Regions from separate parts of the Vagococcus carniphilus genome, predicted to be linked through region 2. Evidence: predicted binding sites of a transcription regulator. Region 2 holds the regulator's gene; the other holds the start of a gene.
The links. Region 2 encodes HrcA, which represses chaperone genes, less so after heat shock. Its sites were predicted from a motif close to TTAGCACTCNNNNNNNNNGAGTGCTAA; they were not measured.
Positions count from the first base shown of each region.

Region 1: the regulator HrcA is predicted to act here: its motif matches at 1,847-1,873, upstream of groES (co-chaperone GroES).

Region 1 is NZ_CP060720.1:535,050-542,846, reverse strand. It holds gene H9L18_RS02820 (ABC-F family ATP-binding cassette domain-containing protein) at 1-219, opposite strand, end outside; gene H9L18_RS02815 (redox-sensing transcriptional repressor Rex) at 416-1,060, shown strand; gene H9L18_RS02810 (CPBP family intramembrane glutamic endopeptidase) at 1,099-1,740, opposite strand; gene groES (co-chaperone GroES) at 1,913-2,197, shown strand; gene groL (chaperonin GroEL) at 2,224-3,855, shown strand; gene H9L18_RS02795 (hypothetical protein) at 3,966-4,280, opposite strand; gene H9L18_RS02790 (NUDIX hydrolase) at 4,321-4,746, opposite strand; gene H9L18_RS02785 (hypothetical protein) at 4,795-5,151, opposite strand; gene H9L18_RS02780 (hypothetical protein) at 5,157-5,576, opposite strand; gene H9L18_RS02775 (DUF368 domain-containing protein) at 5,684-6,514, opposite strand; gene H9L18_RS02770 (hypothetical protein) at 6,658-7,335, opposite strand; gene H9L18_RS02765 (TetR/AcrR family transcriptional regulator) at 7,356-7,797, opposite strand, start outside.
Region 2 is NZ_CP060720.1:1,421,134-1,428,930, reverse strand. It holds gene H9L18_RS07055 (metal ABC transporter substrate-binding protein) at 1-893, opposite strand, end outside; gene dnaJ (molecular chaperone DnaJ) at 1,018-2,166, opposite strand; gene dnaK (molecular chaperone DnaK) at 2,305-4,137, opposite strand; gene grpE (nucleotide exchange factor GrpE) at 4,170-4,691, opposite strand; gene hrcA (heat-inducible transcriptional repressor HrcA) at 4,713-5,759, opposite strand; gene H9L18_RS07030 (YfcC family protein) at 6,035-7,552, shown strand; gene hemW (radical SAM family heme chaperone HemW) at 7,594-7,797, opposite strand, start outside.

The DNA.
Region 1 (7,797 bases), 890 kb from region 2:
TTGATCTAAATAACCCATTGTTAAGTCTTTTGTCTTTGAGATAGTTCCTTTGTCTGGCTCTTCAATTCCTGCTAGGATTTTTAAAAGTGTCGATTTACCTGCACCATTACGACCAACTAAGGCTATTCGACTTCTATCTTGTACTTCTAATTGCATATTTTCAAACAAAACTTCGTCTCCAAATAGACGAGCGATTTGATTAGCTTGTAGTAAAATCATCTTGTCCTCCACCTTTGATATTCTTTGCTTAGTTTATCATATTTATTAGGACAATTCTTCGTTCAATTAGTAGAATCTACTCATTTTCTCGATTATTTGTAGGCGTTAAAATTGCAATTACTTCTTTCTAACGTTATCCTAGTAACGTGAAGTATATAACAATACAATAGGTTTTAAGCTAAGTGAGGGAAAAGCAATGAAAGAAACAACTATTCCAAAGGCAACGGCAAAACGTTTGCCTTTATATTATCGATATTTAAAATTTCTATTTGATTCAGGAAAGAACAAAGTGTCTTCAACTGAATTAAGTGAGGCTGTTAAAGTCGACAGCGCAACTATTCGTCGTGATTTTTCGTATTTTGGGGAATTAGGAAAACGCGGATACGGTTATGATGTTGAAAGCTTGATGAATTTCTTTGCTAAAACATTAAATGAAGACGAGTTAACTAACGTTGCCTTAGTCGGTGTTGGTAATTTAGGTCACGCCTTAATTAACTATCGTTTCCATCAAAGTGATAGCATCCGTATTAGTGCTGCTTTTGATGTGAAAGAAGATATCGTCGGCCGTATTTTAGACGGTGTACCTGTTTATTCATCTAATGAGATGTCAAAACAAATTAAAGAACAACATATTGAAGTAGCTATTTTAACTGTTCCAATTGAGTCTGCACAAGAAAATGCTGATAGACTTGTTGAAGCTGGTGTTCGAGGTATTATGAATTTCACTCCAGTTCGCATTAACGTTCCTGATTATGTTCAAGTTCAAAACGTAGACTTAACTAATGAAATGCAAACTTTAATTTACTTCTTATCTCACTATAAAGAAGACAAAGAAGATTAATATACAAAAATCACATTCCAATTAGAATGTGATTTTTTTTATTTTATAAATAAGAGTCTAACAATAACAACTAAAGTATTCATACCAGCATGTGTAATAATCGAAGTTAAAATAGAGCCTGTTTTTTGATACAAATAATAGAAAAACAAACCTAAACCACCATAAAGTAAGTAATGTCCATCTCCATGTAGAACCGAAAAAACAAGAGAACTAATTAAAGCTGATAATATAGTTGGTAGTTTTTGATTTAAAAAATTAATTAGACTAAATCGAAAGACGTATTCTTCCATAATAGGCCCTGCAATCGTAACAGCTATCATGAAAAATGGTGCTTTCTTTATTAAATCAGTCACGTCAGCTGTATTTTGCGAACCCACTGGTTGATTAAATAGCTGAATTTCAATTAACATAATAATGGTTTGTAAAAACCAGCTTAATAAAATTCCTAGTAGTCCTATTCCAATGACTTTCCCCCAACTAGTACGTTTTTCAGAAAGTGTATGCACCTTTGAGGTTTTTAAATAGATACCCGTAATAACAACGGCGCCTATTATATAAGCTCCTGCTGTAAGATTAGGTATTTGAGCTTTCGAAACTGGTAGAAGTGCAAAAAGATTAGGACTCATTAAAGCAGATAAAAAGAAGAAAGCCGTCCACAACATATTTTTATTTAAGCTCATAAAAGGGCCTCCTATCGTATTAGTTCCTTTATCATAACATATTAGAAAAAGTAACTAGCAAATTTCTTGCAAAAAAAATATATTATGGTTATTATGTAAGAGTAAGTTAGCACTCAGAACAAACGAGTGCTAACAATAGAAAAATTATCTTTTATTTGTGGAGGGATATCAATTGTTAAAACCATTAGGAGATCGCGTAATTATTGAAGTTAAAGAGGAAGAGGAAAAATCAGTTGGCGGAATCGTTCTAACTGCTGCTTCCAAAGAAAAATCTCAAACAGGTGTTGTAGTTGCTGTTGGCGACGGTCGTACCCTTGACAATGGGACTAAATTACCAGTCTCAGTAGAAATCAACCAAACAGTTATGTTTGAAAAATACACAGGGCAGGACGTAAAATTCGACGGTAAAGAATACCTTATCGTTCATGAAAAAGACATTATTGCAATCGTAGAATAAAATAAATTATGAGGTGAAAAGTAATCATGACAAAAGATATTAAATTTTCAGAAGACGCACGTAGTTCAATGATGCGTGGTGTTGATACATTAGCTGATATTGTAAAAGTAACATTAGGACCTAAAGGACGTAACGTTGTTTTAGACAAATCATTTGGCTCACCCCTTATTACTAATGACGGTGTGACTATCGCTAAAGAAGTTGAATTAGAAGATCGTTTTGAAAACATGGGAGCTCAATTAGTAGCTGAAGTTGCTTCAAAAACAAATGATATTGCAGGAGACGGAACAACAACTGCAACTGTTTTAACTCAAGCTATTGTGCGTGAAGGACTTAAAAACGTTACAGCTGGAGCAAACCCAATCGGAATTCGCCGCGGAATTGAATTAGCAACTAAAAAAGCTGTTGAAGAATTACATGCTATTTCTAAACAAGTAGACTCAAAAGAAGCTATCTCACAAGTTGCTGCTGTTTCTTCTGGTAGCGAAACTATCGGTGAATTAATCTCTGAAGCGATGGAAAAAGTTGGTAATGACGGTGTTATTACTATTGAAGAATCTAAAGGGATTGAAACTGAATTAGACGTAGTTGAAGGTATGCAATTTGACCGTGGCTACTTGTCACAATACATGGTAACTGATACAGATAAAATGGAAACTGTTTTAGAAAATCCTTATCTATTAATTACTGATAAGAAAATTTCAAACATCCAAGATATCTTACCTTTATTAGAACAAATCTTACAACAAGGTAAACCTTTATTAATTATTGCTGATGATGTTGATGGGGAAGCTTTACCAACATTAGTATTAAACAAAATTCGCGGAACATTTAATGTAGCTGCTGTTAAAGCTCCAGGATTTGGTGACCGTCGTAAAGAAATGTTAGAAGATATTGCTGTATTAACAGGCGCTACAGTTATTACAGACGAATTAGGTTTAGACATTAAAGAAACAACACTTGAAGCATTAGGTACTGCAAGTAAAGTTGTTGTTGATAAAGATACAACAACCATCGTTGAAGGTGGCGGAAATAAAGAAACAATTGAAAATCGCGTTGCTTTAATTCGTACTCAAATTGCTGAAACAACATCTGACTTTGACCGCGAAAAACTGCAGGAACGTTTAGCTAAATTAGCTGGCGGAGTTGCCGTGGTTAAAGTTGGTGCTGCAACAGAAACAGAACTAAAAGAATTAAAATTACGTATTGAAGATGCTTTAAACGCAACTCGTGCTGCTGTTGAAGAAGGAATCGTTTCAGGTGGTGGTACTGCCTTTGTTAACGTATTACCTAAAGTAGCTGAAGTTGAAGCTGAGGGCGATGAAGCAACTGGTGTTAATATCGTATTACGTGCTTTAGAAGAACCAGTTCGTCAAATTGCTGAAAATGCTGGTTTAGAAGGTTCTGTTATTGTTGATAAATTAAAACAAGCAGAATTAGGTACTGGATACAATGCTAAAACTGATGAATGGGTAAACATGATCGATACTGGTATTGTAGATCCAACTAAAGTAACTCGTTCAGCTCTACAAAACGCAGCAAGCGTTGCTGCATTGTTATTAACTACTGAAGGTGTTATTGCTGATAAACCTAGTAAAGACGCTCCTATGATGCCTGGTGGCGGAATGGATCCATCAATGATGGGCGGTATGATGTAAACTCTTTAAAAGACTTACATTGATATAAAAGAAACCACATGAGACTTTTCGTTTCATGTGGTTTTTTGATGCGAATTATGATGTTAAACATTTTAATTTGATAACTCACATTAATTAAAGTTAATATTTTTCTTTTTTATCAATCTCTTTATATTATCTTTTTGAATATTTAATGCTGGATTCTTCTTACTAACTGCATCAATATCTAACGTGTCATCATGTTCCCAAGCTACTTCCACATCGTTTGGCAAAGAATCAATCAAGTATTCCAAAGTATAAAGACAAGATTCCCCCCTACTTAATCCTGTGGACCCAGCAAGATTATTACTTGTTCCTTCACTTATTTTTTCAGCTCCTTTAAATAATTGATATTCAACGTGGTTAAATGAATCATTACCTGAATACTGTGTTTTAATTGTATACATACCTAAGACCTCTTTCATTTTTAATTTATATTAATATTAATTACTTAATGTTAATACCTCTTTTAATAAGTTCTTTCATTATTGCTGTTTGAATATCAGGATAAGTATATTCCGTAGGTTCTCTATCAAGAAAAATAACTTCTTCCATCTCATATTCTAACTCACTTGCAAGCATCTCTATTTCTGCCATAAATACTTGCCCATAATCTTCTAATCCGTCTTTTTCTACACCTAATATGAACAAAGGTTTAAGAGTAAATTTAGTAGCTCCCGTTTCCTCTGTTAGTTCTCTTCTGGCGCATTCTTCTATTGTTTCATTGGGTTCTTTATGACCTCCAGGTATTTCAAAAGTCGTTCTATCTTTATGGCGTACATAAACATTTTTTCCTTTATATTTAGCCACAATCATTGCGATAATTAATAATTCATCTTTCTTTTCTCCTAAATCATAACTATTTATTTTCATAACTTGCTCTCATTTCCTTTTGAATTTTTCTTTCAACTAATCTGTAAATCAACCTAAAAAGAAATAAATTGCATTCACAAGATCAGTTACTCCAATAACCATAATAGTAATGCCAAACATAATGAATGTGTTAAAAATTAATTTAGCCCTATTACTTTCTTGAAAATTCTTTATTTTTTTAAACGCATTGAAATTATAAACAAACAAACTACCATAATAAATAGTTACAAAAGTTCTTGGTGAATATTGCCCATAGCTTTTTTGATTGGTTCCTTTGTTATAAACACTTTGAAAATATAAAAATCCTTTATACCCAAAAATATTTAATCCAGCATCTAAAATAAATGCTAAGATAAGTAAACCAATACCACCTATTACAATCTTTTTATTATAATATTTTTTCATATACCTCAGTCTCCTTTTATTTTACCTAGATAAGAAACTAAATCTGATACATAAGTCTTTTGTATTTTTTTTAAATTAAGAACGAAAAAAGACAGTAGATAAATACCAAAATTAAAAATTTCTATTTGTTCAGAAAAAATAATTTCTGTCTCCTCTTCTGCTATCTTTTTAAAACAACCTTCCCAAGTTCCTTCAAAAAATTTATTCTTCATTTCAAACTGATAAAAAGTATTAGGTTCTAATTTAGTCATATAAAATTCAGTAACATTACCATTTTTGAAAACTTCTCTAAACTTTTTTTCTGAAATAATTTCAGTTTTTTCTAAATCACTTCGCCAAGCAGTTTCTCTATTATTCATAACTACATCGAAAACATCAGTGACATTATATTTCAAAAATTGTTTATAAACGGACTTCCTCTTCATTTACACCACTTCTCTAATTTATTTGTTTACTAAATTTTAACATTATATAAACTTTTTTAAACACAAAAAAGAAAGTAAATTAATCCTTTACTTTCTTTTCACACATTTTATTTATATTTTTCTTCTAAACGACTCATCCATGAACCTAAAAGAGTTCCACCAATTAGCATTAGAAAACATAAGCCATATTCCATTAAACTAAATCCTGTGTAGTCTTTTGGAATAATCATAATAGTAGAAGCAAAAACTACTCCTAAGATAAAATGAAATAATTTAGAATAGGCAATACTAAAGATATAATCCATTACTTTTGATAAAGCTAAAACTGTTACTAATCCACCAATAGCAATAGGAACAATTACACCAAAATCTACTGTTTTAATACCATCTGACATCGCCTTATACATTCCCATATAAACTAAAAAGTTTGAAGGGCTTAATCCTGGAACAATTAAACCTAAACCAATTAATCCACCTGCCATCATCCATGTCCATGTGTTTTGCTCTACTTGTCCATCAAATAAGGTTTCACCATATAATAGAAAAAGAAGTGCTAAAACAAAAGTTACTCCCATAATAATAGTATCTACTTTATTTCTACCTTTTTTACCGGCTTCCTTCCAAAGTGATGGAACAGTTCCAACAATACAACCGACAAAGAACCATAAAATAATTGTTTCAAATTCACCTAATAAAAAACTAACACCGAAAGAAAGTAAAAATACACCTGTTAAACCTCCTAGACCGACTGGTAAAAAGAATAAGACATTCTCTTTAAAGTTTTTTGTTATGTGAGCTAAAAACGAAATAATACGTTCATAGATACCAAAGATGGCTGCTAACGCTCCACCACTTACTCCTGGTAAAATAAATCCTGAACCAATAAACATGCCCTTTACAAAACGAAGGATCCAATCTTTACTGCTTGTTTTTTCCATATTGTTTCTCCTTAAAGTTAGTTCAATCTTTATAATAGCTTAATTAGACAAAAAAAGAAATTAGCTTTTTAAACTAATTTCCTTTTTTTATTATGATTAGTTAGATTAATCCTAACAATAGACAAGAATTAGAATTCTATTATTTAATAAATAAATGGGATCAATTTTTTTTGACTTAAAATTTTCTCTGCCTCTTCTGGGTAGTTTTTTCTTATATATGATTCTTGTCTAGGGATTTGCACAAATGAAAAATCTAAAACTTGTTGAACGAAGATAACAATGAAAATAATAATTGAACCACTGCTTAAATAAAACAAACTTGGTAATGCTAATATTTCTCCAAAATAATTAATACAAATAGCCGATTTAAACATGCCTCTTAAGCGGTAGTTAGCATCAGGTTCTAATTCTTTTATTTTCTTTCTTTGATACTCTGAAAACATCGTTATAAACGTCCCAATAATATATAAACAAAAGAAAAAGAGTTGCCACTTACCACCTAAATTCCACTTAACGAAGAAGGTTTCATGTAAAAATGTATATCCAAATGGAAATACAATAAAAAATAATGAATTTAGTGTGTAATCCATTAAAAATGGTTTTTTCTGACTACTGGATGCTTGAAATGTTAATCGATTTGGCTTTAAAAACCAGATTAAATAGATAAATCTAACTTGATAAATGAACAAAGCTATAAAGAATAATACTCGTTCATAGTTTCTCTCTGAAAAAGTGAATAAAATCCAGACTTCTACAAGCATTGCTAGTAAGATAAAACTAGTAATGATCTTTTTTTCTTTCAAAATTTTCTTTATATCCATCTCTTGAGAACCCCTTTCTCCTAAGCTTTTAATAACATTAATAATTTATCTGATATTTTATTAAATAATTCTTCCACTGTTTCTTCTTCATTATAAAAATAAAATAGTAGACTAGTAAAAATAGCATCATAAATTAGTTCTACTAGCAGTGAAACAGAAACGTCTGCTTTTATATCACCCTTAGTTTGTAGTTTATTAATCACTACTTTAACCTTTTCTATAAATAAATGATCTATCTCAACTAATTCTAAAAAAAGTGCCGGTTTCTTTTCAGCTGCTTTTGTTAATGAAGACAACGAAACTCGCCATGAACTTTTTTCAATAGTAGTCATTTTTTTCATTTCATCCACAATTATATCAATCAATTCTTCAACAGAATCAGGCATACTGTCTATATCTGATTCTGCTCCTAAAATATAGGCTGTTCCTCCTGCTACTAAATACAATTCTTCTTTTGATGCA
Region 2 (7,797 bases):
GATAAGTAATCCTCACCAGCATCTCTCTTACTTTTTGAAACAGTCTCCATTGGATTTAATACAGCAAGTTCAGCACCAGTAGCATCAGAAATTGTTTTAGCAATTTTAGGTGAAGCAGAACTTTCAGTGTAGATAGTTTCTATTTTTTCGTTTTTAACAAAATCTTCTATTTTCTTTAATTCTTTAGGCGTCGGTTCTTGATCTGGTGAAATACCAGAAATTGGTCTTTGTTCTAAATTATAACGATGTGCTAAATATGAAAATGCCATATGTTGCGTTACAAATTTTCTATTAGTCACATCTTTAAAACTTTTTGCATAGTCTTGATCAAGTTTGTCTAAATCCTTTTTAAAATCATCAGCATTTTCTTTGTAAAAAGAAGCATTTTCCTTATCAACAGCTGCAACTTCTTTTGTGATTGTATCAACTTCTTGTTTTACTAAAATAGGATCTAACCATACATGAGGATCTACCGCATGAGAATGTCCTTCATGCTCATCAGACTCTTCCTCATCATCGTGAGCACCTTCTAGTAATTCAATACCTTTACTTGCTTCAATAACTTTAATTTTTGATGTATCAATATTTTTTAATACACTTTCTACCCAAGTTTCCATCTCATGAGAATTGTAAATAAATACATCAGCATTTTGAATTTTTGCCATATCTTTTGCACTTGGTTCATAATCATGTGGTTCTACTCCACCATCGATTAACATTGAAACATTAGCTTTATCTTTCGTTACTTTAGTCGCAAAATCATACATTGGATAAAAAGTCGTAACCACGTTTAATTGGTCTTTTTTTACCTCTTCTTTTTTTTCTGCTGGGGAACACGCAACAAAAGCCATTGCTGCTCCTAATATAAACGTCAAACTTAAAAATTTCTTCATCTAAACTCTCCTTCAAATCGTAATTGTTACTATTTAGATTTTTATTCTATCCTTTTTCATTCTTAATTGCAAGTATTTTTAATAAAAAAGAAGTTAATCATTTTTCAGATTAACTTCTCATTGTTTATTTACGTTTTTTTTTATTCCCTGAAGAAAAAGCATCTTTCATTTTATCAAAAAAACCTTCTTCTTGCTCAATAACAGCTTTATCTCCACTAGCAACTGCAAATTCACGGAGAGCTTTCTTTTGGTCTTCATTTAAATCAGTAGGTGTTTCAATCACAACAGTTACTCGTTGGTCACCATTACCACTTCCACGAAGTTTTGTAGCACCTTTACCTTTTAGTCTAAAGGAAGTACCTGTTTGAGTTCCTGCTGGTATTTTTAACTTAACTCTACCATGAACAGTTGGAACTTCAATTTCATCACCTAGTGCTGCTTGAACAAAAGAAACAGTCTGTTCATAATAAATTTCTGAGCCTTCACGTTCAAAGATTGGACTTTCTTCTACACGGAAAACCACATATAAATCGCCATAAGGTCCGCCATTAAATCCTGCTTCACCTTGTCCTGCTAAACGCATTTGTTGTCCGTCTTCTACACCGGCTGGTACGTTAACCTTAACAGAATGAGATTTAACCATTCGACCTTCACCATGACATGTTGTACATTTTTCCTTAATTGTTTTACCTGTTCCATTACATTCATCACAGGCTTGACGACTCATCATTCGACCAAGTGGTGTTTGTCTTTCCACATTGATTGTACCTGAGCCATGACATTTACTACATGTTTCAGGTTGAGTACCAGGTTTAGCACCTGTTCCGTTACATGTTGTACAATCATCTTCACGGTTATAACGAATATTTTTTTCCAAGCCAAAAATTGCTTCATTAAACGTTAAATCCAACGTATATTGTAAATCAGCACCTTGTCTTGGTGCATTTGGATTAGAACTTCTACCAGATCCACCACCAAAGAATGACTCAAAGATATCTTCAAACCCACCGAAGCTACCTCCGCCACCAAAGCCACCGGCCCCAAAGTTAGGGTCAGTACTTGCATGACCATACTGATCATAGGCAGCACGTTTTTGAGAATCACTCAACACTTCGAAGGCTTCGGATATCTCTTTAAACTTATCTTCTGCATCTGGCTCTTTGTTAATATCTGGATGGTATTTTTTTGATAATTTACGATAGGCTTTTTTTAATTCATCATCTGTCGCTGTTTTTTCAACACCTAAGACTTCATAATAATCTCTTTTGGCCATTTTACGTAACCCTCCATCTTTTCTACTATCAGAATCCACTAAATCATAACACAAATCAGATGTCTCTGAAACCTAATTTTTATTATGAAGAGAAAAAGCCTAAAGCTCAACGCTTTGGCTTTTTCTAAAGTTCATTCTTTATTTGTTTTCGTCGTCGTTGATTTCTTCAAAATCTGCATCAACAACATCATCAGCGCCACCAGCTGCTGCTTCTGGGTTTTCAGCTTGAGCTTGTTGAGCTGCTTGTTCATATAATTTAACAGTTAAAGCTTGAACGATTTCGTTTAATTCATCGCGCTTAGCTTTCATGTCTTCTAAGTTATTAGCTTCAACAGCTGCTTTTAATTCATCACGAGCTACTTCTGCTTTTTTAACTTCTTCTTCGTCTACTTTACCTTCTAATTCTCCTAAAGTTTTATCAACTGAGAATAATAAAGCATCGATATCATTTCTTAAATCTACTTCTTCTTTACGTTCTTTATCCGCTTCTGCATTTGCTTCTGCATCTTTAACCATTTTTTCAATTTCTTCATCAGTTAAACCTGAAGATGATTTGATTGTAATAGTTTGTTCTTTTTGAGTACCTAAATCTTTAGCACTTACGTTTACAATACCATTTTTATCAATATCAAATGTTACTTCGATTTGAGGAATTCCACGTGGTGCTGCTGGAATATCAGTTAATTGGAAACGACCTAATGTTTTGTTGTCTGTTGCCATTGGGCGTTCACCTTGTAATACGTGAATGTCTACTGCTGGTTGGTTATCAGCTGCAGTTGAGAATACTTGTGATTTACTTGTAGGAATTGTTGTATTACGATCAATTAATTTAGTAAATACTGATCCCATAGTTTCAATACCTAATGATAATGGTGTTACGTCTAAAAGAACAACGTCTTTAACATCTCCAGTGATAACTCCACCTTGGATTGCTGCTCCCATTGCTACTACTTCATCAGGGTTTACTGATTTGTTTGGTTCTTTACTAGTTTCTTTTCTTACAGCTTCAACAACTGCAGGAATACGAGTAGATCCACCAACTAAGATAACTTCATCAATTTCTGAAATTGAAATGCCAGCATCTTTGATTGCTTGACGTACTGGAATTTTAGTTCTTTCAACTAAGTCTGAAGTTAATTCGTCAAATTTCGCACGAGTTAAGTTCATTTCTAAGTGAAGAGGTCCAGCTTCTCCAGCAGTGATAAATGGTAAGCTTATTTGAGTACTTGTTACACCTGATAAATCTTTTTTAGCTTTTTCAGCTGCATCTTTCAAACGTTGAACAGCCATTTTATCTTGAGATAAGTCAATACCATTTTCTTTCTTGAATGCTTCTACTAAATGAGCGATGATTTTTTCGTCAAAGTCATCCCCACCTAAGTTGTTATCTCCAGCTGTAGATAATACATCGAATACCCCATCGCCCAATTCAAGGATAGAAACGTCAAATGTACCACCACCAAGGTCAAATACTAAAACTTTTTCTTCTTTGTCTGTTTTGTCTAAACCATATGCTAAAGCAGCTGCAGTTGGTTCGTTAACAATACGTTCTACTTCAAGACCAGCAATTTTACCAGCATCTTTTGTTGCTTGACGTTGTGCATCATTGAAGTAAGCAGGTACAGTAATAACTGCTTTATCTACTTTTTCGCCTAAGTAATCTTCAGCAAAACCTTTTAAGTATTGTAAAATCATTGCTGAAATTTCTTGAGGTGTATATGATTTTCCTTCGATTTCTTCTTTAAAGCCAACTTCACCAATATGACGTTTAATTGATCCGATTGTATTTGGGTTTGTTACTGCTTGACGTTTAGCAACTTCCCCTACTTGGATTTCGCCATTTTTAAATGATACAACAGATGGTGTTGTTCTATTACCTTCTGGGTTTGTAATAATTTTTGCTTCTCCACCTTCTAATACTGATACAGCAGAGTTTGTAGTTCCTAAGTCAATACCGATAATTTTACTCATATTTATGATCCCCTTTGATTTTAATTTTTAATTTATTGTGCAACAATTACCATTGCTGGTCTTAAAATTCTATCATGTAGAATGTAGCCTTTTTGTAAGACTTGAACAATCTCATCTGACTCTTGACCTTCTGACAACGGAATTGTTTGAACCGCTTGATGTTTGTTTGGATCGAATGTTTGTCCAAGAGAGTCAATTTCTTCAACTCCTGCTTCTTTAAATGCATGAAGCATGCCTTCTCTAACCATTTCGATTCCTTTTTTCATACTTTCGCCATGCTCATCATTTGTTTCAATTTCCAAAGCACGGTCTAAGTTATCTAATGCTGTTAACAAGTCTTTTGCTAAATTTTGTGCACGATACTTAGCAGAGTCCTCGCGTTCTTTATTATGGCGATTTCTCATGTTAACAATTTCAGCTTGAGCACGTAAGAATTTATCTTCCATCTCACTCAACTCTTGTTTTAATGTTTCTTCAACTGAAATTTCTTCTACAGCTTCTTCTGTTGTTTCTTCTAATTCTTCGATTTCTTCAATCTCTTCGTTTTTACTCAAATCATCCGTCTCCTTCCAACACTATTTTTCTAATGGACTTTCTAAACTTCTATAATAAGAATCTAGATGTCCCGATAATTCGTCTTTAAATACATTTACTAAACCTAGTAGTTTCGAATAGGACATACTGGTTGGTCCTAAAAGAGCAATAACACCTTTACCATGCTCAGGTACCTCATAAGAAGCTGTAATTAAGCTCATGTTCAACAGTAATTCATTTTCAATTTCATCACCTATTTTAATATCGATACCTGTTGTATCAGGTAATAAAATCTCAGTTAATTTGTCTGAATCACTTATTAAAGAGTAAATTGATTTAAATTCAGCTACATCCGTTAAGACTTCTGAATTTAATAAATTCATCCCCCCGCTAATATAGATTTGATCATCAAAAGCTTGATTAAAGACTTCCTCAAACAAGTATAATACATTAGACGAATTTGAGAAATACTTCTGAAGGACTAAAGGTATTTCCGTCCTTAGTTTATGATAGACCGTTAAAAGATTTTCTCCAACGAGTCGATCATTGATAATTCGAATCATTTTTTCGATGTCCTCTGATGAAATGTCATTAGGAATAGAAAAGACTTGGCTTTCTACATAACCTTGATCCGTTACAATAATGGCAATCAATTGATTTCTATTTAATGGAACAATTCTAAAACCTGTTAACTTTCTTTCCTTAACTTCTGGACCTAATGAAAAGGCCGTATAACTAGTTAAGTCAGATAAAATCTTGGCAGATTGTTCAATGATTTCATTGGTTGCATTGTAGCGTTGATTTAGCATTTGCCTAATCTTAATCACTTCATGATTGGTCATTTCAACTGGTGTCATCAAATGATCCACATAAAAACGATATCCTTTAATAGAAGGAACACGCCCTGATGATGAATGCATCTTTTGAATCAACTCGAATTCTTCCAGTTTTGCTAAGTCATTTCTTATTGTAGCTGAGCTGGCATTGATACCATGATTCATCAGAGTTTTAGAACTGACTGGTACACCCGTTTCAGTATAAATTTTGACTAACATATGCAATATATTCAGTTGTCTTTCACTTAACACAATCATCACCTTCTTTTTTAGCACTCTTAACAAGCAAGTGCTAACTACATGTATTAATATATCAAGTTACTAAAAAATTGTCAACAATAAACCTTTAAATTTTTAGCACTCTTTACACTCGAGTGCTAACCTTTGTTTTCATTAAATCTTTATGATGTTTTAGTTTCATATGATTAACAAACTCACATGTTATTCTAAATATATTCTTTCTTTCCACCAGTTGTTTCTTAGAATCCGATATAATAGAAGATATCAAACAAAGGAGATGGAAAACGATGAAAAAAAAGTTTAGCTTTCCCAGTGCGTACACGGTTATTTTGATTGTTCTTTTTTTGGTACTTGTATTAACTTATTTTATTCCCGCCGGTAAGTACGCCACATTAGGTTATGAAGCAGAGAATCAAGAGTTTGTTATTACTCAGCCCGATGGAGAATCATCTAAAGAACCTGCTACACAAAAAACATTGGACAAATACAAAGTAAACACAAACCTTGAAAAGTTTACAAACGGTGATGTTTACAAACCCGTTGCTATCCCTGGTTCTTATGAAGAGTTACAGCGTGAAAAAAGAACACTTTTTAGTGCGCTAAAAGAATTCTTGAGCGCTCCCGTTCAAGGTTTAGCTCAATCCATTGATATCATTACCTTCGTTTTAATTCTTGGAGGAATTATTGGTGTTATCAATAAAACTGGAGCCTTTAACGCTGGTATGAATTCCCTATCCAGGAAGCTTCAAGGAAAGGAGAAATGGCTAATTATCTTAACCTTGACCCTAATCGCCATTGGAGGAACAACTTTTGGATTTGCTGAAGAAACAATTGCTTTCTATCCAATACTAATTCCAATTTTCATGGCAGCTGGTTATGATGCGTTAGTTGCCATAGCCACGATTTATCTTGGTAGTTCTATAGGTACCTTGGCTTCTACAATTAATCCTTTTTCAATTGTAATTGCTAGTAATACAGCAGGTATCAACTTTACGGACGGTATTGGTTTGAGACTTGCTATGTTAATCATTGGTACTATCATGAGTATTTGGTATACAGTTCGTTATGCTGAGAGAGTTAGAAAAAATCCAGCTGAATCATTAGTATATGATCAAAAAGATGAACTTGAAGAAAAATACTTAAAATCTAACAGTGATGAAGAAATCCCTGTTTTTGATTTACGTAAAAAATTAATGCTTATTATCTTTGCTGCTGGCTTTGGTGTAATGGTATACGGTGTAAAAGAATTAGGTTGGTTATTTGTTGAAATTTCTTCTTTATTCTTATTAATCACTTTTATCATTGCTGCACTTTCTGGCTTAAAAGAAAAAGAATTTGTTAGTGAGTTTGTTACAGGAGCAAGTGATTTACTAGGTGTTGCTTTAATCATCGGTTTAGCTCGTGGTGTAACAATCATCATGGAAAACGGAATGATCAGTGATACATTAATGTATTGGTTAAGTAACAGTGTGTCAGGTATGCATGGCCCTGTCTTCACAACGATGATGTACTTCATCTATATTTTATTAGGATTCTTTATTCCTTCTTCATCTGGTTTAGCGGTTCTTTCTATGCCTATCATGGCACCTCTAGCAGATGTTGTGAATGTAGATCGTGCTTTAGTAATTGATGCTTATAACTGGGGACAAGGAATCATCTCTTACGTTGCTCCAACTGGTTTAGTTTTAGCTTCTCTTGAAATGGTTGATGTAACCTTTGATAAGTGGTTAAAATTCGTTTGGAAACTGATGGTAGCGACAATTATCGTCTCAATTGTTCTTCTTGCAATTGGTGTATTCTTATAAATAAAAAAACAAAAGCGACTGGAAAAAAATCCAGTCGCTTTTTAATTGATTAAAAATTCTTTGAATACTTCATTACCAAGAATTAATCCTTTACTTGTTAAAGAAACATAACCATTTTCTTTTTTAATCAGTTTTTCTTCTATTAATTGTTGTATTATTTTTCCATAAACTGCGTCTAAAGAACGGTTAAATTTTTGTTCAAACTTTTTGATTGAAACGCCTTCTGTTTTTCTTAAACCTAAAAA